3 regions of the Serratia odorifera genome follow, and region 3 is predicted to be linked to each of the others. Evidence: predicted binding sites of a transcription regulator. Region 3 holds the regulator's gene; each other region holds the start of a gene.
What was found. Region 3 encodes PurR, which represses purine synthesis genes. Its sites were predicted from a motif close to CANGCAAACGTTTGCNTG; they were not measured.

Region 1 (10,184 bases), on a different contig from region 3:
TAAGCGCCTGTGCCTGATTCACTGGCTGCGGCGTGCGCTACGTTGCTGTCCGCAGTTTGTCGAGAGCGCGTTCAGCCCGCCGTTGCTGCATGCGCTGGGGGCCGATGCCAAGTTGTCCACGGGTTTGCAGCGCGGCATTGATGACTGCAGCCGCTGGCTTGCTCGTGAACTCGACGCCCGAGATCGCCAATTCTTGCAGCACTACCTTTGCTACTGCCTGTGGGAAAGCGCCTGCCAGCGCCACCCAAAGTTCAACGATCGCCAACGTGCCTGGCTGCATCAGAAAGCAGAATCTCAGGCCGCAAACGCATTATCACAGACGCTGGTGGCGCTGTCTGCCGCTCCGCCGGATGACAGCGAGCAGGATTTTCTGGTGTTGCTGTTTACCATGTTAAAGAACCACAGTTACGAAAGCAGCGATTCCGCGGAAGATTTACGCCTGATGCGCGCCATTGAGCAGATGGTGGAGCGTTTTCAGCAGCTTTCCGGCATGAACTTCAGCAGCAAAAAAGATCTGATCAGCCATCTGTTTGCCCATCTGGCGCCCGCCGTCGAACGCTGTCAGTTTGCTATCGGCATCGACAATATGCTGCTGGACGAGGTGGTGCGTAAATACCCACGCCTGATGCGCACTACGCTGGAAGCGATGGCGCCGTTCGAACAGGAATACGACATTCATTTTTCGCGCGAGGAGGCCGGTCTGGTAGCCATCAGCTTCGGTGCATGGCTGATGCAAGGCAACGCATTGCAAGAGAAACAGGTGCTGCTGCTGACGCTGGACGATCCGCAGTTGGAAGAGGCGCTGGAGTACCAGATCCGCGAATTGACATTATTACCGTTAAATATCAAGTATCTGTCGCTAAGCGAGTTTCACGATTCCGGCGCGCCGCAGGGCGTGGCGCTGGTCATAACCCCCTACGCCACCCTGCCGCATGCGGCGCAACCACCGCTAATCCACACCGTCTTACCGCTGGAACGCGGACAGCGCAAAACTATCCGCGCATTGTTGGAATCACCTTAGCGAATGGCTGACCGCGGCGGCCGGTGGGCGGATAAACAACGCCGGCACCACGATCGCCGCCATCACCCAGAACACCCCGGCTTGCAGATGTTCGAACAGGAAACCGGCAATCACCGTCATCACCGCAATACCACCGCCCATCGCCAGCGCGGAATAAACCGCTTGCAGCCGGATCACCTCCGCTCCCTTGCGCGCGGCAATGAAACGCATCGCCGCCAGATGACAGACGGTAAAGGTGCCACAGTGCAACACCTGCACCAGCAGCAGCCAGCTAAGCTCAGTGGTCGAGGCCATCAACCCCCAGCGCAGTATGCCGCAGCAGGCAGACAGCAACAGCAGATTGCGGGCGTTCCAACGGCGGAACAGGATATTGCTGCTGGCAAAAATAATCACTTCTGCCACCACCCCCAACGACCAGAAGTAGCCGATGGCAGAGGCTGAATAGCCGGCTTCCTGCCAGTATATGGAGGCAAAACTGTAATAACCGGCATGCGCCCCCTGCAACAGGGTGACGCACAGCAAAAAACGCCAGACCGGCCCTTCGCTGAGCAGTTCACGCCAGGAACGGTGAGGCACCTCATGCGCGCGCGCCTCGCCTTGCGGCATGACGCTGGGTTTGAGCAACATGCCAAGCAGCATCGCCATCAGGCTGAAAATCAGGCTGAACAGGATGGCATTATGACCCCAGGCCGACACCAGTTGCCCGGTGAGCGCCGAACCAATGACGAACGCCAGTGAGCCCCATAGGCGCACTCGCCCATAATCCATGGAAATCTGTTTTTGCCAGGTGGCGGCTAATGCGTCAGTCAGCGGTACCAGCGGCGAGAAAAACAGGTTAAAACCGGCGATCACCAGCATTAGCCAGCCCCAGCCATTGCCAAAACAAAAGCCGACCGCAAAGGCCAGCGTCAACAACGCCAGGATGCGTAATGCGGTAACCAGATTCGACGGATCTTTAACCCGTGGAGCGATCAGTAAACTGCCAAGAAAACGTGCTACCAGTCCGGCCCCCAGCAACATGCCGATGGTATCGGGTTCCAGCCCTTCGCCTTTTAACCAAACGCCCCAGAACGGCAGGAAAATGCCATAAGAAAAGAAATAGGTGAAATAGCTGAGAGACAGCCAACGCGTTGATTGCAAAACCATGTTCCCTCCGGTGTGTGGGCGATACTTTGACAGAGCTCACATCGGCTAGCAATCATGATTCATATCCACCGAACCATAGTGTCGATCAGTTCACACTTTGCCGGATATCGGCGTAAAAAAACCCGCCGCAGCGGGTTTGGTTCATCCCAATGGAACTTATGCGTAAACCGGCAGGCGGGCGCAGATATCCAGGACTTTCTGTTTGGTGCGTTCGATAGTGGCTTCGTCGTTGATGTTGTCCAACACGTCGCACATCCAACCCGCCAGCTCGCGAACTTCCGCTTCCTTGAAGCCGCGACGGGTTACCGCCGGCGTACCGATACGAATACCGGAGGTCACGAACGGGCTCTTCGGATCGTTTGGCACGCTGTTCTTGTTAACGGTAATATTGGCGCGGCCGAGGGCTGCGTCCGCTTCTTTACCGGTCAGGTTTTTCTCCACCAGATCCAGCAGGAACAGGTGGTTGTGGGTGCCGCCGGAAACCACTTTGTAGCCGCGCTCCAGGAACACTTCGACCATCGCCTTGGCGTTGTTGGCCACCTGCTGCTGGTAAACCTTGAACTCGGGCTCCATGGCTTCTTTCAGCGCGACGGCCTTGCCGGCGATCACGTGCATCAGCGGGCCGCCCTGCCCACCCGGGAACACCGCGGAGTTCAGTTTCTTGTACAGATCTTCGTCGCCGCCTTTCGCCAGGATCAGGCCGCCACGCGGGCCAGCCAGCGTCTTGTGCGTGGTGGTGGTAACGATATGCGCGTGCGGCACCGGGTTCGGGTAGACGCCAGCGGCGATCAGACCGGCCACGTGCGCCATGTCAACGAACAGGTAAGCGCCGATGCTGTCAGCAATTTCACGCATTTTTGCCCAGTCGACCACGCCAGAATAGGCGGAGAAACCGCCGATGATCATCTTCGGTTTGTGCGTCTGTGCCTGCTTGGCCAGATCGTCATAGTCGATTTGGCCTTTTTCGTCGATGCCGTAAGGCACGACGTTATACAGTTTGCCGGACAGGTTGACCGGAGAGCCGTGGGTCAGGTGGCCGCCGTGCGCCAGGTTCATGCCCAGAATGGTGTCGCCCGGCTGCAGCAGCGCGGTGTAGACAGCAAAGTTGGCCTGAGAACCGGAGTGCGGCTGAACGTTGGCATAATCCGCACCGAACAGCTGCTTGGCGCGATCGATAGCCAGTTGTTCAACGATATCGACGTATTCGCAGCCGCCGTAGTAACGCTTGCCCGGGTAGCCTTCAGCGTATTTGTTGGTCAACTGGGAACCCTGAGCCTGCATGACGCGCGGGCTGGTGTAGTTCTCAGAGGCAATCAGCTCGATGTGCTCTTCCTGACGCACCACTTCTTGCTCCATTGCGCGCCACAGTTCGGCATCGTAATCGGCAATGTTCATTTCACGCTTTAACATCCGGCTTCTCCTGACTTGAATCCCGCTAACTAAAAAATCACCAAATAACTACCCGTTTGGGTTCTGGGCAACAGTGTAAACTGTTTTCACCTGTCGAAGATAGGTCTTGACAGAGGTTTTTACGCAAACGATTGGCTTTAGCTGCGACAAGGCTTTGATCCACCAAATGCGCCCGTTATTCAACGGACATTTCCTCATGCCGCCAATGCGTTTTTTTCATGTTCTGTGAAGCCGATCGGTGATTAACAAACACATAACAAAAAAGCGGGTATTTACAAGCCTGACGCAACCTTATAAGATGCATTTAAAATGCATCATTATATAAAATCGGAACATAGCACAAAGGAGTGCCACCATGCTGGATAGCCAAACCATCGCCACCGTAAAGTCCACCATCCCCCTGCTCGCCGCCACCGGGCCAAAGCTGACCGCGCATTTCTACGATCGCATGTTCGCCCATAACCCTGAGCTGAAGGATATCTTCAATATGAGCAACCAGCGCAACGGCGATCAGCGCCAGGCGCTGTTTGATGCCATCTGCGCCTATGCCGGCAATATTGAAAATCTGGCGGCGCTGCTGCCTGCGGTTGAGCGTATTGCGCAAAAACACGCCAGCTTCAACATTCAGCCAGAACAGTATCAGATTGTCGGGACACATCTGTTGGCAACGCTGGACGAAATGTTCAGCCCGGGACAGGAAGTGCTGGACGCATGGGGTAAGGCTTACGGCGTATTGGCCAACGTATTTATCCAGCGTGAAGGCCAGATTTATCAGGAAAGTGCTACCGGAGACGGCGGCTGGCGCGATCGCCGCGCTTTCCGCATCGTGAAAAAACAGCCACAGAGTGAGGCAATCAGCAGTTTTATTCTGGCGCCGGTCGACGGTGGCCGCGTGGTTGACTTCAAGCCGGGCCAATATCTGGCGGTGTATATCAACCACCACAGCATTGAACACCAGGAAATACGTCAGTATTCACTGACCGCCGCCCCTAACGGCGAATTTTATCGCATCGCGGTAAAACGCGAACAGCACGGCATCGTGTCCAACTTCCTGCATCAGCAGGCAAAAGAAGGCGATGTGATTGAGATAGCACCGCCGCACGGCGACTTCTTCCTCGACGTTTCACCGTCGACGCCGGTGGCGCTGATTTCCGGCGGCGTTGGCCAAACGCCGATGCTTGGCATGCTTAACGCGTTGTACAACAATCAGCACCAGGCTGAGATACATTGGCTACACGCGGCGGAAAACGGCCGCGTCCACGCTTTTGCCGACGAGGTTGCCGACCTTGCAACACGGATGCCGAAGCTGAGTCGGCATGTGTGGTATAGCCAACCGAGCGAGAACGACGTTGAAGGCCGTGATTACCAATCACGCGGCCTGATGGATCTTGGCACCGTTCGCGCTTCGCTCGATAACCCGTTGATGCATTACTACTTCTGCGGCCCGGTGGCGTTTATGCAATTTGTCGCGCAACAGTTACTGGCAATGGGCGTTAACGTCGAGCGCATTCACTATGAATGCTTCGGCCCGCACAAGGTGCTGTAACTACCGCGCAATACAATAAAAAACGGGCCGACGTGGCCCGTTTTTTTATGCCGGAAGGGGTGACTTAAATGGCCTCTTCGTCCTGCTCGCCGGTACGGATACGCACCACCCGCGCCACGTCAAACACGAAGATCTTGCCGTCGCCAATTTTGCCGGTCTGCGCAGTTTGCATGATGGTTTCAACGCAGGTATCGACAATATCGTCGGCCACCACAATCTCGATTTTCACCTTGGGCAGGAAGTCGACCATATATTCCGCGCCGCGATACAGTTCGGTATGCCCCTTCTGCCGGCCAAAGCCTTTAACTTCGGTCACGGTCATGCCGGTAATGCCGACTTCAGCCAGCGCTTCACGCACGTCATCCAGTTTGAACGGCTTGATAATAGCGTCGATCTTTTTCATCTCGTTTCCTCGCGCCTATCCACTAGGCTGTTTTCTGGTCATTTTGCGCCAGGGCAGTGCTCGGACGTCTCACGTACTGCCTGTACGCTGTGGCCCTGCGCGCTGCCCGTACCCAAACTGACGGCGACAATGACGCCTAGTGAATAGGCGCTTCAATTACCAATTTTTGCGGCCAAAGCCGGAGGTGATCGGATAGCGACGATCCTTGCCGAAGTTCCGGGCGGTGATGCGCGGCCCGACGGCGGCCTGACGACGCTTGTATTCGTTGATGTCCACCAGGCGGATCACTTTGCGCACGATCGCTTCATCGAAACCGGCGGCGACCAGATCGACCACCGACATATCGCGTTCGACGTAACCTTCCAGAATGGCATCTAAAATATCATAAGGCGGCAGGCTGTCCTGATCGACCTGATCCGGCGCCAGCTCGGCGGACGGCGGACGATCAATCACCCGCTGCGGGATCACATACGACACGGTATTACGGTATTCCGATAGCTTGAACACCAGGGTTTTCGGTACATCCTTCAATACGTCGAAGCCGCCAGCCATATCACCGTACAGCGTGGCGTAACCCACCGCCATTTCGCTCTTGTTGCCGGTGGTCAGCACGATGCTGCGCCGTTTGTTCGACAATGCCATCAGCACCACGCCGCGGCAGCGCGCCTGCAGGTTTTCTTCGGTGGTATCGCGTTCGGTGCCGGCAAACATCGGCGCCAATTGGCCCATAAAGGCGTCAAACATCGGCTCGATGGAAACAACGTCAAACTCGACGCCGAGTATCTCGGCTTCTTCCTTGGCGTCGGCAATGCTGATATCCGCGGTATAGCGGAACGGCATCATCAGCGCCTGCACTTTTTCCTTACCCAGCGCATCCACCGCAATCGCCAGCGTCAAGGCCGAATCGATGCCCCCCGACAGGCCCAGTACCGCGCCTTTGAAACCGTTCTTGTTGACGTAGTCGCGCACCGCCAGCACCAGCGCTTCGTAGATTTGCGCCAGCTGCGGCAATTCGGCGGCAGGCGCAGTCATTGGCACCACTTCACGCTCGTTGAACTGCAACAACGTCACCTGTTCGGCAAACGCTGCCAGGCGGTGGGTCATATTGCCTGCGGCATCAAAGACCTTTGAGCAACCGTCGAAAATCAGTTCGTCCTGCCCGCCGATCTGGTTCAGGTACACCAGCGGCAGATTGGTGCGCCGGCAGTGGCCGGCCATCAGCGTCTTGCGGATATACGGCTTTTCCCGGTTATAAGGCGAGGCGTTAATCGACAGGACAATTTCAGCGCCGGCGGCTTTCGCCGCGTCAATCGGCTCGGGGAACCACAGGTCTTCACAAATCAGCAGACCGAGACGGTAGCCTTTCAGCTCCACCACGCAGCTTTCCTGCCCGGCGTGGAAATAGCGTTTTTCGTCAAACACGCCATAGTTCGGCAACTGCTGCTTGAAGTAACGCGCCCGCAGCTCGCCGTCGGCGAACAGCGACAACGCATTGTATAACTTGTCGCCTTCCCGCCACGGATGGCCCACCAGGATCGCGACCTCGCCCGACGCCTGTTGCAGGCGGTTAAGCTGCAGGTCGCAGCGCTGATAGAAATCGTCACGATACAGCAGGTCTTCCGGTGGGTAACCGGACAGCGCCAGTTCGGTGAACATAACCAGATCGGCTCCCGCCTTCTGCTGTTCCTGCACGATTTGCAACATGCGCTCGCTGTTGCCTTCAATATCGCCCACCAGCAAATTCAGCTGGGCTAACGCAATGGAAAGTGATCTGCTCATATTTCTATGGTCTGTTTCCAGGTCATGTGTTGCGAACCTGCCGAAGCACGTTCAGGAAAAAACATCATTCTTTAAAATCGTTGGCGTCAAGTTCATGACGCGATAACAACTTATAAAACTCGGTGCGATTGCGGCCTGCCATGCGCGCAGCCTGGGTCACGTTGCCCTTGGTAATTTGCAATAGCTTGCGCAGGTAATGCAATTCAAACTGGTTGCGCGCCTCGACAAAGGTCGGCAACGCGGTGTTTTCGCCTTCCAGCGCCTGCTCCACCAACGCTTCGCCGATCACCGGCGCCGAGGTCAATGCCACGCACTGTTCAATCACGTTGACCAGTTGCCGCACATTGCCCGGCCAACTGGCGGTCATCAGGCGTTTCATCGCATCGGTAGAGAAACTGCGCACGAACGGTTTGTGTCGTTTGGCCGACTCTCTCAGCAGATGATTGGCCAGCAGTGGGATATCCTCGGCACGTTCGTTCAACGCCGGAATTTTCAGGTTCACTACGTTCAGACGGTAGTACAAATCTTCACGAAATTCATTCTTCGCCATCGCTTTCTGTAAATCGCGATGGGTGGCGGAAATGATGCGTACGTCGATATCCAGATCGCGGTTGCTGCCCAGCGGCCGTACCTTGCGCTCCTGCAGCACCCGCAGCAGTTTGACCTGCAGCGACAGCGGCATATCGCCGATTTCGTCGAGGAACAGCGTGCCGCCGGCCGCCGCCTGGAATAGCCCTTCTCTGCTGCTGACCGCGCCGGTAAAGGCCCCTTTGGCATGACCAAACAGTTCCGATTCCAACAGCTGTTCCGGCAGCGCGCCGCAGTTGATGGCGATAAAGGTTTTCTTGGCCCGTGGGCTGGCGCCGTGAATCGCCTGCGCCAGCACTTCCTTGCCGGTGCCGCTCTGGCCATTAATCAGCACGCTGACATCTGACTGCGCCACCATTTTCGCCTGCTCCAACAGACGCAGCATGATCGGGCTACGAGTGACGATGGCTTCACGCCAGCTTTCGTCACCGGCCGGTTTTGACAGCGACAGCGCATCGTCGATGGCTTTATACAGCGCATCGCGATCGACCGGCTTGGTCAGGAAGCTGAACACCCCCTGCTGGGTTGCCGCGACGGCATCGGGGATAGAACCATGGGCGGTGAGAATGATCACCGGCATGCCCGGTTGATGCTTCTGGATTTCGGCAAACAGCGCCATACCGTCCATTTCATCCATACGCAGGTCGCTGATGACCATGTCGATTTTTTCACGCGCCAATAGGCGCAGCGCTTCCTGGCCGCTTTCAGCGGTGGTGACATGGAAACCTTCGCTGGTCAGGCGCATCCCCAGCAGCTTCAACAGGCTGGGATCATCGTCAACCAATAATAAATTGGCCGGTTTGCGGGCTGTCATTGCGCTTTAGGCTCCTTATTGGCAGGTGGCGGCGCATAAGTGTCTTCCGGTTCAACCGGCAGCGCGGTGCCCTTTTCCGTTGCGCCTTCCGGCTCGGCCGGTTTGGCCGTAGCGCTCGGCTTGGCCTGACTGGCGGCATTATCGGGGATCTCACCCTGCATTTGCTTACGGGAAGAGAGTTGACGCTCGATATCCGTCAGGTTTTCCAACTTGCGTGAGGTGTCCTGCAGTTGGCTTTGCAGCCGAGCCTGGCTTTGGCGCAGCGTATCAATCTGGCTGTCGGTTGCCTCTTGCAGATGCTGATAGCGGGCTCGTTCATCGAACAGCGAAATTTGCAGCACCTGCTGTTGACGCCACAATTGCAGCAGCGGCCGCAGCGTACTCGGGAAGTCCAGGCGGTAGTGGTTCAGACGATCGATCATCTGGCGACGTTCCGCCGACGTCGGTTCGGCGCTGCCCAACAGGATGCTTTGCTTGAACATGCCATCCCAGGCGGTGCCGGGAAGGGTTTTTGCCAGGGTACGTGCCTGGGTGGAACCGATCCGATCGGCACAGTCCATGGCACGCAGCCAGTATAGGGAATTGTCCAGCGCATCCTTGTCGTTGAGCTGCCACAGGGTATCGCACGGTGCGATACGGTAGTCGACAACTTTGCTATCAGGAATCGCTTCCTGCTGCTGCGGCTCGAGACCGCTGCTGACGGCGCGATCGGCGCAGCCGGCTAACAAAAACGGGGCAAAAAGAAGCGTGCCCAGAAAAGAAAGTGGACGCTTGCCGAGCGGTGCGCGCGCAGTAGCACGCGGGGAACGTTCGATCTGGGTCAGACGAGCGCGTTGTGGCCATATGTACATTATTTATTCATTCTCGGCGGTTAATGGCAATTCAATTCGGAAGCAGACATCAGCGTCATCGACGTTGACCAACTGCAATTCGCCGCGCATCCGGCGGATACAATCTTGTGCGATACTCAGGCCGAGCCCGCTTCCTTTTACCGCCCCTTTCCGCTGCTGACTACCTTGGAAAAAAGGCTCGAAAATCATGGTTTGTTCGGTTTCGGGGATTGGCGTGCCAGTGTTGGCGACGTCAATCTGCACCCGTTGCCCAATTTGGCGGCTACGAATCCAAATGTTACCGGATTCCTTGCCGTAGTGCACCGCATTGGAATAGAGATTATCCAGCACGCGCATTAATAGCGTAGGCTCTGCCCAGCAAATTTCGGCATCAAGCTGTATGTCGGTGCGGATCATCTTGGCTCTCGCCGGCAGACTATGGGCCGCCACCACCATCTCGACCATCTCGCTCAGCTCGACGTTTTCATGCTCGGCCGGCCCATCCGCCAGCTTACGATTGTAGTCGAGCAATTGCTCGATCAACTGCTGCAGATGGCGACTGCTGTGATCGAGAATGGTCACCACTTCTTTTTGATCGGAGGTCAGCGGCCCCGCCACTTCGTCCGCCAACAGTTCGGTGCCTTCAC
Region 2 (10,184 bases), on a different contig from region 3:
AGGTGCTGGAACAGGCGCGGGCGGACAAACGCCTCGGCGGTTCATTGGAGGCAGCGGTGACGTTGTATGCCGATGACGCGCTGGCAGCCCGCTTGAACAGCCTGCAGGATGAGCTGCGCTTTGTGCTGCTGACTTCCGCTGCGCGCGTTGCGCCGCTGACGGACGCTCCGGCGGATGCCCAGCAGAGCGAATTGCTGAAAGGCCTGAAAATCGCCTTCGGTACCGCTGAAGGTGAGAAGTGCCCGCGCTGCTGGCATTTCACCACCGACATCGGCAAGGTGGCGGAGCACGCAGATCTCTGCGGCCGCTGTGTAACCAACGTTGCCGGCGACGGCGAAAAGCGTAACTTTGCCTAATGAACAAGCGCCTGATGAGAAAACCGATCTGTACGACCGGCCTGCGTTGGCTGTGGCTGGTGTTGGTAGTGCTGGTGCTGGATTTCGCCAGCAAGCAGTGGATCCTGAGCCATTTTGTGCTGGGCCAGTCCCAGCCCTTGATCCCTTCGTTTAACCTGTACTATGCACGCAACTACGGCGCGGCGTTCAGCTTCCTGGCTGACCATGGCGGTTGGCAGCGCTGGTTCTTTGCCGGCATTGCCATCGCCATTGTGGTGGTATTGCTGGTGATGATGTATCGCAGCCAGGCGACGCAGAAGCTGAACAATATCGCCTACGCTTTTATTATCGGTGGCGCGCTGGGTAATTTGTTCGATCGTCTGTGGCACGGCTTCGTGGTCGACTTTATCGATTTTTACGTCGGCAACTGGCATTACCCGACCTTTAACCTGGCAGACAGTTTCATCTGCGTAGGGGCAGCGATGATCGTACTGGAAGGTTTCTTGCCGGCCAGCAAGCGCGCAAGCGACAGCCAGAACAAGCAACAAGGTGAGTAACATGACGGCCCAAGTACAATCCGACAGCGCGGTGCTGGTGCACTTTACGCTGAAACTGGAAGACGGCTCCACTGCGGAATCCACGCGCGGTAACGGTAAGCCGGCGCTGTTTCGACTGGGCGACGGCAGTTTGTCGGCGCCGTTGGAGCAGCAACTGGTTGGCCTGCGTGCCGGCGACAAATGCGCGTTCACGCTACAACCGGAAGACGCGTTTGGCGACAATAACCCGGATCTGATTCAGTTCTTCTTGCGCCGTGACTTTGCGCAAACCGGCGTACCGGAGGTGGGCACCATTATGCTGTTCACCGCCATCGACGGCAGCGAAATGCCGGGCGTGGTGCGTGAAGTCGCAGAAGACTCGGTGACCGTTGATTTTAACCATCCGCTGGCGGGACACCCGGTGACCTTCGATATCGAGGTACTGGAAATCGATCCGCAGCAGGAGGAGACGCATGCAAATATTGCTGGCTAACCCCCGCGGCTTTTGTGCCGGGGTTGATCGTGCGATCAGCATCGTGGAACGCGCGCTGGAGCTTTACGGCGCGCCGATCTACGTGCGTCACGAAGTGGTGCACAACCGCTACGTGGTGGACAGCCTGCGCGCACGTGGGGCGGTGTTTATTGAAGAGATTGCCGAAGTGCCGGACGGCTCGATTCTGATCTTCTCGGCACACGGCGTTTCGCAGGCGGTGCGCGCCGAAGCCAAAGCGCGCGATCTGACTATGCTGTTCGACGCTACCTGTCCGCTGGTGACCAAAGTGCATATGGAGGTGGCGCGCGCCAGCCGCAAGGGCACCGAGGCGATCCTGATTGGTCACGCCGGTCATCCGGAAGTTGAAGGCACCATGGGCCAATACAGCAATCCGCAAGGAGGCATGTACCTGGTTGAGTCGCCGCAAGACGTCTGGAAACTGCAGGTGAAGAACGAAGACAACCTGTGCTTTATGACGCAGACCACGTTGTCGGTCGATGATACCTCGGACGTGATTGACGCCTTGCGTCAACGCTTCCCGAAAATCATCGGTCCGCGCAAGGACGATATCTGCTACGCGACCACCAACCGGCAGGAAGCGGTACGCAATCTGGCGGGCGACGCGGACGTGGTGCTGGTGGTTGGCTCAAAGAACTCCTCCAACTCCAACCGCCTGGCCGAGCTGGCGCAGCGGGTGGGTAAACCAGCATATCTGATTGATTCGGCGGCAGATATTCAGGAGCAATGGCTGAAAAACGCCAGCAACATCGGCGTTACCGCCGGCGCTTCTGCGCCGGACGTGCTGGTGCAGGATGTGATCGGTCGCCTGAAGGCGCTGGGCGGCAAGGAGGTGCATGAAATCACCGGCCGTGAAGAGAATATCGTGTTCGAGGTGCCGAAAGAGCTGCGGGTAGACATCAAGCAGGTCGATTGAGCCAATAACGATAAAATAACGGGGAGCTTCGGCTCCCCGTTTTGCGTTACAGCGTCGGTGCAATCAGCCGAGGTGCGATGCGCGCATCAAGGCTCTGGCTGTCTGCGCCGTGGCGCCAGGCGCTCGGCGTCAGGCCATGTACCTGCTTGAACGCCTTGGAGAAATGCAGTTGGTTGGCGTAACCCACCGACAGAGCCACCACCTTGATGGCCGCACTGCCGTGGCGCAGCAGGCCGGCGGCGATGTTCATACGATACTGCAACAGATATTCTTTTGGCCCGAGGCCAAACTCGGCCTTGAACAGTCGGCTCATATAACTGCGATTAATACTGCAATAATTGGCCAACTGGGCGATAGAGATATTCTCGTGGTAACGACTCTCGATATATTTTATCGCTTTTGCCAGGTGACGCTGCTTTTCCGGCGGTTTTTCTTTTGGTTGCGCATGCGCATTGGCAATCAGCGCGGAAAAAAACAGGTAACTCAAGCCGATAATCTTCAGCCAGGCTTCGTTTTGTTGATGCGCGACGATCTCTGTCAGATAACCTCGCTCAGCAGCGTCCGGCGTATAACGTTGCGGGCGATAAATCGGCATTTGGCGGCTGAGGCGACATTGTTGAAAGATATTGGCCGCCATCAGTCCGTCAACTTCGATCCACATGTAGTGCCAGGGGTGCTGTTGGTCGGCGCTGTAGGTGGTGACATCGTGCGGGTAAATCAGAAAGCCCTCGCCGGGATGCACGCTAAAAGCGCCATGGTCGGTATGCAGGGTGCCGGTGCCGGATATCACATAATGAAATAGGTAATGCTGGCGCACCGCTGGACCAAAACAGTGGCCTGGCGCGCAATCCTCGACGCCAAACTGGAACACGTTCAGTTCGATGTTCGAGGTGTTTGCCAGGACAAAACTCTTATGCATCAATTGCTCCCTTGCTATCGGCACGCTGTGACATTAACGGTAGCAGCTTGTTGTCATGACGTATGTTGTTGGTTAAGTACAGCAAGACTCAGCTCACACTTTTTTCCTGGCGTCATTTTTACCCATAATCAGGTCACTTTCCTCCATATACAACCCTTCGCTTGACCACTACTTTCAACACACACCAACGGTAATTCGCCTCGCAACAGTGGAGAAATGAGATGATTAAAGTGACGTTTATGGGCGCGGGTAGCACTATTTTCGCCAAGAATGTGTTGGGGGATATCATGTGCACCCCGGTGTTACAGGAAGTGGAAATCGCGCTGTACGATATCGATAGCGGCCGCTTGAATGAATCGCTGACCATGCTCAACAACATCAATCAAAACGTCAACGGCGGTAAAGCGATCATCACGCCTTACCTCGGCGTCGAGCAGCGCCGTGCGGCGCTGAAAAATGCCGATTACGTGGTAAACGCCATCCAGGTCGGCGGCTACGATCCCTGTACCATCACCGACTTTGAGGTGGCGAACCGATTTGGCCTGCGCCAGACCATCGCCGATACGCTGGGCATTGGCGGCATCTTCCGTGCCCTGCGCACCATCCCGGTGCTGTTCTCCTTTGCGCGCGATATGGAAGAGGTTTGCCCGGACGCCTGGTTGCTGAACTACACCAATCCGATGGCCTCGCTGACCGGCGCGATGCTGCGTTATACCGGCGTGAAAACCGTAGGGCTGTGTCACAGCGTCCAGGTATGCGCAGAGACGCTGTTGAAAAGTGTTGATATGCCGAGCGATGACGTGCAGTTCCATATCGCGGGCATCAACCACATGGCCTGGCTGTTGGATATCCGTCGCCACGGTCAGGATCTCTATCCGGAAATCAAGCGTCGCGCCGCCGCGCTGCACGGCAAGCACGATGATATGGTGCGGCATGAGATCATGAAAACCTTCGGTTATTACGTGACCGAGTCTTCCGAACATAACGCCGAATATATGCCTTACTGGATCAAGCGCAACTACCCGGAACTGATAGAGCGGTTCAATATTCCGCTGGATGAATATCCGCGTCGCTGCGTCGAGCAAATTGCCCAATGGGAGCAGCAAAAGCAGGCATTGACCCATGATAGCCACCTTAGCCACACGCGGACCCATGAATACGCCTCATACATCATCGAGGCGATGGAAACCGATCGGCCGTACAAGATCGGCGGCAACGTGCTCAATAGCGGGGTGATCACCAACCTGCCCAATGAGGCCTGCGTGGAGGTGCCTTGCCTGGTGGATGGGCAGGGTGTCACACCGTGTCACGTCGGTAACTTGCCGGAGCAACTGGCGGCGCTTAACCGCACCAACATCAATACGCAATTGCTGACCATCGAAGCGGCGGTTAGCCAGAAACGCGAGGCGATTTACCATGCCGCGTTGCTTGATCCACATACTTCGGCCGAATTATCCATCGATGACATTCGCAAGCTGTGCGATGCCTTGATCGAAGCTCACGGCGACTGGCTGCCGGCATACCACTAACCGTTCTCTCCTGCGCATCACTTCCTCCAATAACATCACAGGCGCGGATCCCGCGCCTGCAAAAAGGGATGGCGAGCTATGTTCTATCTAAAAAACAAGAATTTCTGGATATTCAGCGGTTTTTGCTTCTTCTACTTTTTCATTCTTGGTTCGATTCTGCCCTTCTTTCCCATCTGGTTGCATGACGTCAATCATCTTGACCAACAGCAAACCGGCCTGGTGTTTTCGATCACTGCGTTCTTTGCCCTGGTTTGCCAACCGGTATTTGGCGTGATCACCGATAAATTTGGACTGAAAAAACATCTGTTGTGGATGATTATCATATTGCTGATGTTTTTGGCGCCGTTGTTTATCTATGTGATATCACCACTGCTGCAAACGCATTTTTGGCTTGGCGCATTGCTGTGCGGCCTCTATTTAGGACTGGTTGCCAGCGGCGGTTCGCCGGCGATCGAAGCCTATGTTGAAAAAGTCAGCCGCCGCAGCCATTTCGAATATGGCCGGGTGCGGCTGTTTGGCTGTATCGGCTGGGCGATTTGCGCTTCCATCGTCGGCTACATGTTTACCATCAATAACCAATTTTCGTTTTGGCTGGCGTCGGGCTGCACGCTGATCCTGGCGCTGCTGCTGTTTCTGTTCCGGCCAGAAAAAAGCCATACCGTGACGGTGGCAGACCAGTTGGCGTTGAACAAGAACCCGGTCAGCCTGCGATCCGCTTTGCAGTTGCTGAAGATGCGCAAGTTTTGGTATCTGGTGCTGTATATCGTTGGCGTGGCCTGCGTCTATGACGTATTCGATCAGCAGTTCGCCAACTTCTTCACCTCGTTCTTCGCGGATCGTCATGCCGGCACCCAGGCGTTTGGCTATGTCACCACCCTCGGGGAGTTTCTCAACGCCTTCATCATGTTTTTCGCACCGCTGATTATCAACCGCATTGGCGGCAAGAATGCCTTGTTGATCGCTGGAGTCATCATGTCGCTACGGATCATCGGATCGTCCTTTGCGGATTCGGTGCCGGCAGTGATCGTGCTGAAAACCTTGCATATGTTTGAAGTGCCGTTTTTGCTGGTCGGTATTTTCAAGTACATCACCACGCAATTCGACGTCAAGCTGTCGGCCTCGATCTACCTGTTCGGTTTCTGTTTTTTCAAGCAGCTTTCGGCGATCGTCATGTCATACGCGGCCGGTATGATGTATGCGGCGTATGGCTTTAAGACGGCCTATCTGATCCTGGGCTGCATTGCGCTGTTGTTCACCTGTATTTCGGCTTTTACGCTCAGTGGCAAAGCGCCGGCAGCCTTTGCCGACAAAAGCCGTCTGGCCACGCCGGCCCCCTGAGGATCGGTGCGTGATGCCCTGCGACAAAATTGCATGATTATGTACAATCAGCGGTTGACGCCGTGCGAGCTGAGTTATCAGCCATTGATAGCGTTACTGATAAAAAACCGGGGATAACATAATTTTCTAATCATGATTTAAATCCTCTGGCAGTGGTAAGGTGGGGCGGTTACCCTGAATCGATAGCCTATGGAATAGGCATCAAATCAAAAAGAGAGATAAAGCATGACTGATTCACAGATTCGCATTGCGATTGCGGGTTCCGGTGGCCGGATGGGACGTCAATTGATCCAGGCCGTACAGCAGGCACAGGGTGTGGTGCTGGGGGCGGCATTGGAGCGTCCAGGCTCCAGCCTGCTGGGCACCGATGCTGGCGAACTGGCCGGTATCGGCGCGCTGGGCGTGACCGTGAGCGAGAGTTTGCAAAAGGTGGCGGATGACTTCGACATTCTGATCGATTTCACCCGCCCGGAAGGCACGCTGGCGCATCTGGCGTTTTGCGTCGAGCATCACAAGGCGATGGTGATTGGCACCACCGGTTTTGACGATGCTGGCAAAGCGGCTATTCGCGATGCCGCGCAGCAGATTGGCATCGTGTTTGCCGCCAACTTCAGCGTCGGCGTCAATGTGGTGCTGAAACTGCTCGAGAAGGCCGCCAAAGTAATGGGCGACTATACCGACATCGAAATTGTTGAAGCACATCACCGCCATAAGGTGGATGCACCCTCGGGCACCGCTCTGGCGATGGGCGAAGCCATCGCCGATGCGCTGGGCCGCGATCTGAAAGACTGTGCGGTGTATGCCCGTGAAGGGCATACCGGCGAACGCGATCCGCACAGCATCGGTTTTGCCACTATTCGCGCCGGGGATATCGTCGGTGAGCACACTGCCATGTTTGCCGACATCGGGGAACGGGTAGAAATTACCCATAAGGCTTCCAGTCGCATGACATTTGCCAATGGTGCGGTTCGTGCGGCAAGTTGGCTGTCAGATCGGCAAAATGGTCTATTTGATATGCGTGACGTGCTGGGTTTGCACCAGTTATAATTTATCGAACATCATCGTGATGTGTGTGAGTTAATCATAACGATATGATAATAGGACAATATTTTTATTGTCCTTTTTTTTAACATGAAAAATAGCGATTTCGACGCGATAGGTTGATTTTTTTTGTGTTTTTAATGGTTAACTCGGATTTTTATTGGCTTGTTAACCTTTTTGACGCCCGGTTATCGTCCGTCAGGTGGCGATGCGCCGGATTTTCTGTCATTGTGGCTCGCAACCGTTTACCCATTGCGGGTTTCCATGTGTTTTTATGGCTGAGATAGCAAGAAATGCGTGAAATATGCAAAAATAACTAGAAAAATGCCACTTGGAGTAGACAAACCGAGCACCCATCATTAAAATGCGCCCAATTTGCCAAAAATTAGCCTTGAGGCCGGTTTTTGCATTGATTTAGATCGCGATATCTGAATTAATATGCAAATATTGTGATTGATTATTCCTCGGAGGGTGTTTTGATTAAGTCAGCGCTATTGGTTCTGGAAGACGGAACCCAATTCCACGGTCGGGCCATCGGGGCAGAAGGTACGGCAGTGGGGGAAGTGGTCTTCAATACGTCGATGACCGGCTATCAAGAAATCCTCACCGATCCTTCCTACTCCCGCCAGATCGTTACTCTTACTTATCCCCATATCGGCAATGTCGGCACCAATGCTTCCGACGCAGAATCCTCCGCTGTTCACGCTCAAGGCCTTGTTATTCGCGACCTCCCGTTGATTGCCAGCAACTACCGCTGTGAAGAAGGGCTGTCGGAATACCTGAAGCGCAACAACATTGTGGCGATTGCCGATATCGATACCCGCAAGTTGACGCGTCTGCTGCGTGAAAAGGGGGCGCAAAACGGCTGCATCATTGCCGGCGACGCGCCGGACGCAGCGCTGGCGCTGGAAAAGGCCAAGGCCTTCCCAGGGCTGAAAGGAATGGATCTGGCAAAAGAAGTGACCACCCAGGAAGCTTACGCCTGGCAACAGGGCAGTTGGACGCTTGAGGGCGAGCTGCCGGAAGCCAAAGACGCGGCCGCGCTGCCGTTCCACGTGGTGGCCTATGACTACGGCGTCAAGCGCAATATCCTGCGCATGCTGGTGGATCGCGGCTGCCGCCTGACGGTAGTGCCAGCGCAGACCCCGGCGGCAGAGGTGCTGAAAATGGCGCCAGACGGCATTTTCCTCTCTAACGGTCCGGGCGATCCGGAACCATGTGATTACGCCATCGACGCCATCAAGCAATTCCTCGACACCGACATCCCGGTGTTCGGCATCTGCCTTGGCCACCAGTTGCTGGCGCTGGCCAGCGGTGCGCAAACTGTGAAGATGAAACTCGGCCACCACGGCGGCAACCATCCGGTGAAAGATCTGGATAACCATACGGTGATGATCACCGCGCAGAACCACGGCTTTGCGGTTGACGAGAACAACCTGCCAGCCAATCTGCGCGTGACGCACAAATCGCTGTTCGACCACACCGTGCAGGGTATTCATCGTACCGACAAAGCGGCGTTCAGCTTCCAGGGGCACCCGGAAGCCAGCCCGGGCCCGCACGATGCCGCCCCGCTGTTCGATCACTTCATCGAACTGATTGAGACTTACCGTTCCAACGCCAAATAATCAGGAGCCTTGATAAAATGCCAAAACGTACTGATATAAAAAGCATCCTGATCCTCGGCGCTGGCCCGATCGTTATCGGCCAGGCGTGCGAATTCGACTATTCGGGCGCTCAGGCCTGCAAGGCGCTGCGTGAAGAGGGTTACCGCGTTATTCTGGTTAACTCCAACCCGGCCACCATCATGACCGACCCGGAAATGGCCGATGCGACCTACATTGAGCCGATCCACTGGGAGGTGGTACGTAAAATCATCGAAAAAGAGCGTCCGGACGCAGTACTGCCGACCATGGGCGGCCAGACGGCGCTGAACTGCGCGCTGGAACTGGAGCGTCAGGGCGTGCTGGCGGAATTTGGCGTGACCATGATTGGCGCCACCGCCGATGCTATCGACAAGGCCGAAGACCGTCGCCGCTTTGACGTGGCAATGAAGAAAATCGGCCTGGACACCGCGCGTTCCGGTATTGCCCATACCATGGAAGAAGCGTTGGCAGTGGCCGCCGACGTCGGCTTCCCGTGCATTATTCGTCCGTCCTTCACCATGGGCGGCACCGGCGGCGGCATTGCCTACAACCGCGAAGAATTCGAGGAAATCTGCGAACGCGGCCTGGATCTGTCGCCGACCAAAGAGTTGCTGATCGATGAGTCGCTGATCGGTTGGAAAGAGTATGAAATGGAAGTGGTGCGCGACAAGAATGACAACTGCATCATCGTCTGTTCTATCGAAAACTTCGACGCCATGGGCATCCACACCGGCGACTCGATCACCGTCGCGCCGGCGCAAACCCTGACCGACAAAGAATACCAGATCATGCGTAACGCCTCGATGGCGGTACTGCGTGAAATCGGCGTGGAAACCGGCGGTTCCAACGTGCAGTTCTCGGTGAACCCGAAGACCGGACGCCTGATCGTGATCGAAATGAACCCGCGTGTGTCACGCTCCTCGGCGCTGGCGTCGAAGGCGACCGGTTTCCCGATTGCCAAAATCGCCGCCAAGCTGGCGGTGGGTTACACCCTCGACGAGCTGATGAACGACATCACCGGTGGTCGCACTCCGGCCTCCTTTGAGCCGTCGATCGACTACGTGGTCACCAAAATCCCACGTTTCAACTTTGAAAAATTCGCCGGCGCCAACGACCGCTTGACCACCCAGATGAAGTCGGTCGGCGAAGTCATGGCGATTGGCCGTACCCAGCAGGAATCATTGCAGAAGGCGCTGCGCGGGCTGGAAGTGGGTGCTACCGGTTTCGATCCGAAAGTCAGCCTGGACGATCCGGAAGCGTTGACCAAAATACGCCGCGAACTGAAAGACGCCGGCGCCGAGCGCATCTGGTACATCGCCGATGCCTTCCGCGCAGGCCTGTCTGTCGATGGCGTGTTCAACCTGACCAACATCGACCGTTGGTTCCTGGTGCAGATTGAAGAGCTGGTACGTCTGG
Region 3 (10,184 bases):
CAGGCGGCGAACACCATGACGTTACCGCCAAACACCGGCGACTTCAGCAGTTGCAGGAAGCCGATATCGTTGTTGTTGGCGGCGGCCGGCGCAAGGCGCGAACTGTCTTTGAGCAGCAGCGTTGGCACCAGCAGCAGGGCGCTGATCGCCAGCAGCACGGCAAAAATGGCGCGCCAGCCCATGTGATTCAGCAGCCAGGCTCCGAGCAACGGCGCCAGCGCTGGCGACAGCGCCACCAGCGGCATGATGGTAGCGAACACGCGATGGGCGGCGCCCTCGCGATAGCGATCGATAACGATCGCCTGCCAGGTGACCGCAGCGGAACAGACGCCGATCGCCTGAATAAAGCGCAATGACCACAGTTGCATCGCGTTATCGGCCCACAGCATGCCCAGACAGCCGATGCCAAATAGCGCCAGTCCCATCAGCAATACCGGCTTGCGGCCGAGACGATCGGAGAGTGGCCCCCAGAGTAATTGAGCAAAGGCAAAACCGGCCAGGAAGATACTGAGGCTGGCGCTGATGGCGCCGGCAGAAATCTGCAATTCTTGCTGCATGGCGCCAAAGGCGGGCAGGTACATATCGGTGGCCAGGTAGCCGAGCATGCTCAGCCCGGCGAGGTAAAACATAAATCCAAAGTTTCGCATGGTATTTCTCGTTGATGCTGTTGTGCAGGTTTTTTTTAGCGTCGCAAGTGTATCTGGCTGGATCTCTGCTTGTGAAACGGTAATATTTGCAAGCTGTTGTTAAAAAAATTGAAGGCAAAGCGATGTGGTCTGAATATTCCCTTGATGTGGTCGACGCCGTGGCGCGTACCGGCAGTTTCAGCGCGGCAGCGCAGGAACTGCATCGCGTGCCGTCAGCGGTGAGTTATACCGTACGTCAGTTGGAGCAGTGGCTGGCGGTGCCGCTGTTTGAACGGCGCCATCGCGACGTGGAGCTGACGCCTGCCGGCGCATTGTTTGTTCAGGAATCGCGCGCTGTCATCAAAAAAATGCTCGACACCCGTCGTCAGTGTCAGCAGGTGGCCAACGGCTGGCGCGGCCAGTTGAAGATCGCCGTCGATATCATCGTCAAACCACAGCGTAGCCGGCAACTGGTGCTGGATTTCTACCGTCATTTCCCGGACGTCGAGTTGCGGGTACAGCCGGAAGTGTTCAACGGCGTGTGGGATGCGCTGGTGGACGGGCGTGCCGATATGGCAATTGGCGCAACGCGCGCGGTGCCGACCGGTGGCGGCTTTGCCTTTCGCGACATGGGTTTTATGAACTGGCTGTGCGTGGTCAGCGCCAGCCATCCGCTGGCGGTTTTGCCCGGCCCGCTGGATGACGATCGGCTGCGGCCATTTCCCTCCCTGGTGCTGGAGGACACCTCACGCACCTTGCCCAAGCGCGTCACCTGGTCTTTGGATAACCAACGGCGGTTGCTGGTACCGGACTGGGTATCGGCGGTGGACTGTTTGCGTGATGGCTTGTGCGTCGGCATGGTGCCGGCACATCGCGTATTGCCGTTGATTGAGCAGGGGGAACTGGTGGCGTTGCAACTGCCTGAACCGTTCCCGCCCAGCGCCTGTTGCCTGACCTGGCAGCAGAACGCGCAGTCGCCGGCGATGGCGTGGTTGCTGGATTATCTCGGCGACAGTGAAACGCTGAATCAGGAATGGTTGAGCGAGGTGATATTGCCGGAGTAGCGCAATCGCGCCCCCCGGCCGGTGCTTTAGCGGCGGTAATCGACGAACGGGCCGTCGGCGACCGAGCGGCGTTCGATCAATTTGGGGTGGACTTCAATGACCTGCGATTCTTCGCGTTTGCTGATGATGCGATCCAGCAGCATGGTAAATGCCATTTCACCAAGACGCTCTTTTGGCTGATGGATAGTGGTCAGCGCCGGGGTGAAGTAACGCGCGTTGCGTACATTGTCATAACCGATCACTGAAATATCCTGCGGCACGCGCAACCCGAGCTCGTCGGCAGCGCAGATTGCGCCCATGGCCATAATGTCGCCGCCGCAGAACACGGCGGTCGGGCGCTGTTTTTGCGACAGGATCTGGTGCATGGCCTTATAACCGGACTCCGGCTCGAAGTCGCCCTGGACAATCCACTGGTCACGGATGTCGATATTGGCTTCCTGCAATGCCTTGAGGAAACCCTGATGACGGCCGCCGCCGGTGTTGCGCGACAGTTGCCCGGGAATGGCGCCGATGTCGCGGTGGCCACGTTCAATCAGATAACGGCCTGCCAGATAGCCACCTTCGAAGGCGTTGTCGATGATGGTGTCGGTGAAGTCACCGCGCGCGGCGCCCCAGTCCATCACCACCATCGGGATGTTGCGATAATCTTCCAGCATGCCGAGCAGTTGGTCAGGATATTCGGAGCACATCACCAGCAGGCCGTCGACGCGTTTTTGCGCCAGCATCGCCAGATAGGCGCGCTGTTTGTCCAGATTGTTATGCGAGTTGCACAGAATCAGCGTGTAGCCCTTGCTGTAACAGCTGTTTTCCACCGCTTCAATCACTTCAGCGAAATAGGGCGCTTCGCTGGAGGTTGCCAGCAGGCCAATGGATTTGGTGTGATTGACCTTCAAACTGCGAGCAACGGCGCTTGGGGAATAATGCAGCTCTTTAATGGCAGCCCAAACGGCCGCCTTGGTCTCTTCGGCGACGAAACGGGTCTTATTGATGACGTGCGAAACGGTGGTGGTGGAAACGCCCGCGCGTTTGGCCACATCTTTAATCGTTGCCATGTAAAGAATGACTCCTAAACCCACATGTATTTAGCATGTAAGCATGTTGTTAATCGTTTGCCTACGCAGATCCTTCTCCAGAGTCACGAAAACTTGGTTTTTAGTGTGGAAGTCGTCAGCCACTTGACCTGGAGGGACTCAATTGCCGGTGCGCAGCAGTGAACTGCGAATTTTGTCGCATATTGAGCAAAAGTGGAAGTGCTAATCAACATTATAAGCGTGGAATGATAACAAGATTTTATTGGGGAACTGTGGGAAAATGATTTGACGCACCAATACTGTGGATTTTATGCTTGGCGCAGATTATCTGATAAGGAGTTTTTGATGGATACCGATTTAAAAATGTCTTTGTTCACCACCCTGGGTGCATTGGCGATGATTATTGCCTTCAGCTTCACTGCCGCATTGAACTGAATCCTGACTTAATCAATAAAGGCGCAGCTCAATATGAACTGCGCCTTTTTATTTATTGCCGCGTATTGGCCAATTACGCCAGGTTTTCCGCTACGAACGCCCAGTTCACCAGCGCCCAGAAGTTTTCCAGATAGTTCGGCCGCGCATTGCGGTAGTCGATATAATAAGCGTGCTCCCACACGTCTACCGTCAGCAGCGGCTTGTCCTCGCCGGTCAGCGGGGTGGCTGCATTCGAGGTATTAACGATAGCCAGCGAACCGTCGCTTTTCTTTACCAGCCAGGTCCAGCCAGCGCCAAAATTGCCTACCGCTGATTGTGTGAACGCCTGCTTGAACTTATCGAAGCTACCGAAGGCCCGATTGATTGCTTCTGCCAGTTTACCGCTTGGCTCACCGCCGCCCTGTGGCGACAGGCAATGCCAGTAAAAGGTGTGGTTCCACACCTGCGCGGCGTTGTTGAAGATGCCGCCGCTGGCGGTTTTAACGATCTCTTCCAATGATTTTTCTTGAAACTCGCTGCCGTCGATCAGCGCATTCAGGTTAACCACATAAGCGTTGTGATGTTTACCATAGTGGTATTCCAGCGTTTCTGCCGAGATATGCGGTTCAAGCGCATCTTTGGCATACGGTAGAGCAGGTAGTGTAAACGACATTGCTTTCTCCTTCTTTTATATGGCGCCAATCTGGCGTTCCCATCCGGGGACTTTGGCGAACGAATCGCCAGTAACCACTCTTTTTTAGAGGTTATTAATGGTAGCAATTTCCCGACAGGAAAAGGAGTTAAAGCGTGCTAAATCGGGGCAAAAGAGTTATGGCAAGAGAGAAGGGAACGGCACGATGGCGGCCGGGCGAGGCCGCCATCGTCTTGTTGCGTCAGCGAATGGTTTTTGGCGTCATCACGCGGCGGGCACCGACGTAATGATTTTGCCAGTAATCATTATCAAGCTGGCTGATGCGGATTTCCTCCCCGGTGCGCGGCGACTGGATAAATTTGCCGTTGCCCAGATAAACCCCCACATGGTCAGCCGCGCCGCGGTTATTTATGCGAAAGAACACCAGGTCTCCGCTTTCGAGTTCGTTCTTCTTGATCGGCGCCGCATCCCGCAGGTGGAACATTTCATTGGCGGTGCGCGGCATCTTGATTTTCATCACGTCCTTATAGGCGTAATAAATCAGTCCACTACAATCAAAGCCGGTGCGTGGTGAAGTACCGCCCCAGCGGTAGGGTTTGCCCATCTGGTTCATCAGTTTGGCCATCGCGGTCTGTTTGGCGTGCTGATAACGTTTTTTATGCGCAGCGCTGAGTTTTAGCGGTTTTTCATCATGCAGCAGATTTTCGTTACGCAGCCGCTTGGTGGTGGCCAAACCCGCAGTGCGGTGGCGACCATAACCTTTTTTATAGCCTTTCTTCGGCGGCGTAACGCGAATTTTGGCAACCTGTGTGGTTTTACGCGACGATTTAATTCGACTGGTCTTCTTTGCCGTTTTTATGGTCGATGTTTTGCGGGTTTTTAACGCGGTCGTCTTTTGCGGTGTAGTGACTTTGGCTTTCTTGGCCGCCTTGAGCGCTTTCTTTTTCTTGCGATCGTCCAGGCGTGCTTCATTAACATGGGTTTTACGCTGCTCAGCGGCAACGCGAGCCTGTGGCGCGGCATGCGCCAGATTGAGAAACAGCTGTGTAAACAACAGCACAAAGAGCGTAATAATTAAACGCATGTTGACGTTACCAACCTTGGCCCCGAAACAAACTACGAAAGAATGACAGTATTCCCCAAATACGCCATATAAAACAGCGGAGAACCTATAAATAATAATCCATATTGTGAGAAAACGTTAATGGCATTTTTAATCAACGCAAAAAACGCTGCCGAATGGATGAAAAATGGTCTGCGACGCGACTGGCTGGGGATTAAAGCTGCAGCACTCGGCAAAATATATTAGTGAAATGGTCAGATTAAAAATGTTATTCTGAGTGTATGTTTGATCGAAATGGCGTTGCCGACGCTGCGCGGTCGGTGCTGGCAGAATGTCCTTGCAAAAGATGGCGTTTTTTTGCCAGCCGCCCAGCCGCTACAATAGCGGATGTGATGCATGTTGTAGCCCTGAGATGGCTTGAGGAAGCAATAAAATGACGACGATTGAAAAAGTTCAGCAACAAATCGCTGAGAACCCGATTCTGCTGTACATGAAGGGTTCACCAAAATTGCCAAGCTGCGGCTTCTCCGCTCAGGCCGTTCAGGCGTTGTCTGCCTGTGGCGAGCGTTTTGCCTACGTTGATATTCTGCAAAACCCCGACATCCGTGCCGAACTGCCGAAATACGCCAACTGGCCAACCTTCCCACAGCTGTGGGTGGACGGCGAACTGGTTGGCGGTTGCGATATCATCATCGAAATGTATCAGCGTGGTGAGTTGCAGCAGTTGATCAAGGAAACGGCAGAAAAATACAAAGAGCAGGAAGACCAGCAGCCATAACGGCGGTTTCCTGTAATGACAACGGGCGGCGTATATCACATACGCCGCCCGTTTTTTTATCGCTCAGTCAACGTTGCCGACGGCCAGCGGCCAGCCGCCGAGGCGTTTCCAGCGATTGACCAGCTCGCAGAACAGCAGGGCGGTTTGTTCGGTATCGTACAGTGCGGAGTGTGCCTGGCTGCTGTCAAACGCCATGCCGGCGGCGATACAGGCTTTGGCCAGCACGGTTTGCCCGAGCACCAGCCCGCTTAGCGCAGCGGTATCAAAGGTGGCAAACGGATGGAACGGATTGCGTTTCAATCCGGCGCGTTCTGCGGCGGCCATCAGGAAACTGTGATCGAAGTTGGCGTTGTGCGCCACGATAATCGCCCGGTTGCAGCCTTGATCTTTAATGCCCTTGCGCACAGCCTTGAAAATGGCGTGCAGCGCATCGTATTCGCTGACCGCACCGCGCAGCGGGTTATGCGGATCGATACCGTTGAAGGCCAGCGCTTCAGGTTGCAGGTTGGCGCCTTCGAACGGTTCAACGTGGAAATGCAGCGTTTCGTCCTGCTGCAGCCAGCCGTCCTGGTCCATTTTCAGCGTGACGGCGGCTATTTCCAGCAGCGCGTCGGTGCGGGCGTTGAAGCCGGCGGTTTCGATATCTATTACTACGGGATAAAACCCACGAAAACGACCACACAGGGCGTTAAGATCACTTTTTTCGGCCATCAGTTTCTTATCTTCATCGAATGCAGCGCGCATTATGACAAATTTTGTGCCGCCTTGCAGGCGGTTATCATTCCTGGATAAAAAAGGGCGCGGTAAGCGCCCTGAAACTCAGTTGCCGAGGCCGTGACCGGCGTGCTTGTTTTCGATCAGCTCGATTTTATAACCGTCTGGATCTTCAACGAAGGCGATGACCGTGGTGCCGCCTTTAACCGGGCCAGCTTCGCGGGTCACGTTGCCGCCGGCGTGGCGAATGTTGTCACAGGTGGCGGCAACGTCATCAACGCCCAGCGCCAGGTGGCCGAACGCGCTACCCATTTCGTAGCTGTCGACGCCCCAGTTATAGGTCAGTTCAATCACGGCGCCTTCGCTTTCATCGGTATAGCCGACAAACGCCAGCGAGTATTTGTATTCGGTATTTTCGCTGGTACGCAGCAAGCGCATGCCTAATACCTTGGTGTAGAAGTCGATGGAGCGTTGCAGATCGCCGACACGCAGCATGGTATGGAGTAAGCGCATAATTTCCTCTGATTGCAGGTTTTGCCGTGCTTGGCGGCAGATAGTGTGAAGCAAAAAACAGTATAGCGTTGTCGTATAAGGGAATTCAATGAGGGGGCCGGTATAACGACGTGGCGCATTGATTGGCGCGCGGTCGGCAGATTCACCGACCACGCGCGTGGTCACTTACAGCGTTGGGTAATCGGTATAACCTTGCGCACCGCCGCCGTAGAAGGTTTCCGGCTGCGGTTCATTCAGCGGCGCGTTCTGTTGCAGACGTTCCGCCAGATCCGGGTTGGCGATGTAGGCGCGGCCAAACGCCACCGCGTCGATAAAGCCTTTTTCGATCAGGGTTTCGGCTTTTTCGGCGCTGTAGGCACCGGCACCGACGATCACCCCTTTGAAGCGGGCGCGCACCGCATCGCGGAAGGCATCGGAATACGGTTTGCCGCCGGCCCAATCCGGTTCGGAAATATGCAGGAAGGCAATATTGCGCTTGTTCAGCTCTTCTACCAGGTACAATGCCGCTTCTTCCTGATCTTCGCCATTATCCAGCCCGTTGAACGGACCGAGCGGTGAAATGCGGATGCCGACGTGCTCGGCGCCCCATTCATTGATGCTGGCGTCAACCACTTCCAGCGTCAGGCGGGTACGGTTTTCGATGCTGCCGCCGTATTGGTCGGTACGCTGATTGGAGGCCGGCGCCATAAATTGATGCAGCAGATAGCCATGCGCCGCGTGCAGTTCAATGTAGTCGAAGCCGGCTTCGCGCGCATTGGCGGTGGCCTGGCGGAAGTCGTTGACGATGCCGGGGATCTCGGCGGTTTCCAGCGCGCGCGGCGTTGAAGTCGGCACGCGTACCCAGGCGCCGGTTTCGTCACGCACGGTAGTCCGGGTGTCGGCATTGATCGCCGAAGGCGCAACCGGCGCCTGTTGGCCAGGTTGCAGACTGTCGTGGGAAATGCGACCTACGTGCCACAACTGTACGGCGATATGGCCGTTTTTATCATGCACCGCCTGGGTAATTTTTTTCCACGCAGCGATCTGCTCCGGGGTGTGCAGCCCCGGCGCGCCGGCATAACCTTTCGCCTGGAAAGAAATTTGGGTCGCTTCGGTGATCACCAGACCAGCGCCGGCGCGTTGCGCATAGTACTCGGCCATCAGTGGGGTAGGAATATCACCCGGTTCAATGCTACGCAGACGAGTCAGCGGAGCCATAAATACGCGGTTTGGCAGCGTATTCGCGCCAACCTGGATCGGGGTGAATAATTTTTCAATCTTCATAATGCATCCTATTTAATAGACCGGTCGACTAGTTATTGGCTAATAAAAACGCAGGTTAAAAAACATTTACTGTTACGGGATGGTGATTAAGGCTGCGGCGGGCGCAGCAATAACTCGATGCTTTCCAGTGCGCTGGTCAACGGCGCGACCGAACGGCGGATCTTGGCGCGTAACGACGCCCCAAGCCACAGCGCGTACAGGGTTTCGGCGGTGGTGGCCGGGCTCATGGCTACCGCCAGCGAACCTTCGGCGATGCCGCGCTCAATGGCGTTCTGCAAGCGGCCAATGACCTGTGCGCTGCCGATTTCCAACGCGTGACGCATCGGTTCCGACAGATCGCTGACCTCGGCGGACAGTTTCACCGCCAGGCAGGAGTTATGGCACTCGCTGCGGCAATGGTAGCTAATTGCCTGTGCGTAATAGCTCAACAGCTGGTGGCGCGCATCGCTGTTGTTATCGGCAAACAGCGCCTGCATTTCCACATCGTAATGTTCAAAATAGCGTTGCAGCATCGCTTCGCCGAAGGCTTCCTTCGAGCGAAAATAGTGATAAAACGAGCCTTTTGGCACGCCGGCAGTGGTCAGCAGTTCGCTCAGTCCCATGCCGGTAAAGCCCAGGCGCAGGCTCAGGCACTCACCGGTCGCCAATAGGTGTTCTCGTGTATCAGTGTTGCAATGCGTATGTTTTGTCATAATGGGGCTGAGGATAATAGACCGATTGGTCTAGGTCAAGTAGGCGATAAAAAAACCGCTGCGTAAGCGCCGGTCAGGATCGGCGCTATTGTGCCTCATCGTCGTGCCGACGTTAAGCGTTGCCGCTGCGACAGCGCTGCAAAATATCCAGCTGCGGCTGATATTGGTCAGTCTGGATGTTCAGCATACCAAGCAGGGTATGGAACAGGTTGTCCTGCGAAACCTGATCCTGCTGCGCCAGCGTTTGCAGACATTGGCGATTGATGGCGAAGTTGCGCTGATAATCATCCGACATCCACAGCAGCATCGGGATGTGGGTCTGTTGGCTTGGCGCAAACATGTAAGGCGTGCCGTGCAGATACATGCCGTTTTCCCCCAGCGATTCGCCGTGATCGGACAGATAGATCATCGCCGTGTTAAAGCGGCTGCCGTATTGTTGCAACAGCTTGATGGTGTTATCCAGCATGGCATCGGTATACAGCAGCGAATTGTCATAGGTATTGACCAACTGCTGATGGCTGCAATCCTGAATCTGATTGCTGTCACAGGTTGGCGTGAAGCGGCGGAATTCGGCGGTACTGCGGCGATAATAGGCCGGACCATGGCTGCCCATCTGGTGCAGCACGATCACGCCATCGCCTTTCAGGCTATTGAGGTAATCGTTCAACTTGTACAGCAGCACGTTGTCCATGCATACCTCGCCATCGCAATCCTGCGGCAGTTTCAACTGGGTCATGTCGATATGCGGCACGCGGTCGCATGCGCCTTTGCAGCCGCCGTCGTTTTCGCGCCACAGCACATTGACGCCGGCGTGTGCCAGCACATCCAGCATGCCTTCCTGGTGACTGGCCAGCGTGGCGTCGTAATCGCTGCGTGGCATATTGGAAAACATGCACGGCACCGAGATGGCGGTTTCAGTACCGCAAGAGCTGGCGTGTTGGAAGTAAATCACCTTGTCTTGTTTGAGCCGCGGGTTGGTTTCGCGCGCGTATCCTCCCAGCGAGAAATTTTCTGCACGCGCCGTTTCGCCAACCACCAGAACCACCAGCGTTTTCTTTTGCTCGGCGGCGATGAGCGGGCCTTTATGCGCGTCTTTGCCGATGCTGACCAGCGGCAGGTTGCTGGTGAAGTAGCGCTGTTCGGTAAATTTGAGGGTACCGGCAATAAAATCGGACGGCGTAAGCATTTTAACCACGCTTTTATTGTTGCGCAGCAGCGAGGCGTAGTCTTTATAGAACAACGCGGCGATCAGCAGAATAACCACCGCCGACAACATAACGTTGGCAGCGCGCAGGCCCAGCATGTACCACCATGGGTGGGTTTGGCGAATAGTGACAAAACAGACCACTACCGCCGGTAAAACCCCCAGCAGCA

Region 1: a site for PurR is predicted at 3,698-3,715, ahead of glyA (serine hydroxymethyltransferase). Genes of this name have one in related genera too.
Region 2: a site for PurR is predicted at 7,360-7,377, ahead of carA (glutamine-hydrolyzing carbamoyl-phosphate synthase small subunit). Genes of this name have one in related genera too.

What each region holds. Positions count from the first base shown of each region.
Region 1 covers NZ_JBGMUT010000007.1:42,924-53,107, reverse strand. Annotated here, with positions in the region: gene csiE (stationary phase inducible protein CsiE) at 1-1,021, shown strand, start outside; gene ACCC84_RS16900 (3-phenylpropionate MFS transporter) at 1,013-2,167, opposite strand; gene glyA (serine hydroxymethyltransferase) at 2,324-3,577, opposite strand; gene hmpA (NO-inducible flavohemoprotein) at 3,933-5,123, shown strand; gene glnB (nitrogen regulatory protein P-II) at 5,188-5,526, opposite strand; gene ACCC84_RS16880 (NAD+ synthase) at 5,683-7,305, opposite strand; gene glrR (two-component system response regulator GlrR) at 7,370-8,707, opposite strand; gene qseG (two-component system QseEF-associated lipoprotein QseG) at 8,704-9,558, opposite strand; gene ACCC84_RS16865 (sensor histidine kinase) at 9,562-10,184, opposite strand, start outside.
Region 2 covers NZ_JBGMUT010000004.1:160,214-170,397, forward strand. Annotated here, with positions in the region: gene ileS (isoleucine--tRNA ligase) at 1-356, shown strand, start outside; gene lspA (signal peptidase II) at 371-892, shown strand; gene fkpB (FKBP-type peptidyl-prolyl cis-trans isomerase) at 894-1,364, shown strand; gene ispH (4-hydroxy-3-methylbut-2-enyl diphosphate reductase) at 1,345-2,298, shown strand; gene ACCC84_RS13290 (AraC family transcriptional regulator) at 2,345-3,217, opposite strand; gene ACCC84_RS13295 (alpha-glucosidase/alpha-galactosidase) at 3,439-4,746, shown strand; gene ACCC84_RS13300 (MFS transporter) at 4,825-6,084, shown strand; gene dapB (4-hydroxy-tetrahydrodipicolinate reductase) at 6,310-7,131, shown strand; gene carA (glutamine-hydrolyzing carbamoyl-phosphate synthase small subunit) at 7,602-8,750, shown strand; gene carB (carbamoyl-phosphate synthase large subunit) at 8,768-10,184, shown strand, end outside.
Region 3 covers NZ_JBGMUT010000001.1:836,238-846,421, forward strand. Annotated here, with positions in the region: gene punC (purine nucleoside transporter PunC) at 1-647, opposite strand, end outside; gene punR (DNA-binding transcriptional activator PunR) at 770-1,690, shown strand; gene purR (HTH-type transcriptional repressor PurR) at 1,717-2,742, opposite strand; gene cydH (cytochrome bd-I oxidase subunit CydH) at 3,067-3,156, shown strand; gene sodB (superoxide dismutase [Fe]) at 3,230-3,808, opposite strand; gene ACCC84_RS03970 (C40 family peptidase) at 4,029-4,871, opposite strand; gene ACCC84_RS03975 (Grx4 family monothiol glutaredoxin) at 5,284-5,628, shown strand; gene rnt (ribonuclease T) at 5,692-6,372, opposite strand; gene gloA (lactoylglutathione lyase) at 6,448-6,855, opposite strand; gene ACCC84_RS03990 (alkene reductase) at 7,021-8,118, opposite strand; gene ACCC84_RS03995 (TetR/AcrR family transcriptional regulator) at 8,205-8,810, opposite strand; gene eptA (phosphoethanolamine transferase EptA) at 8,923-10,184, opposite strand, start outside.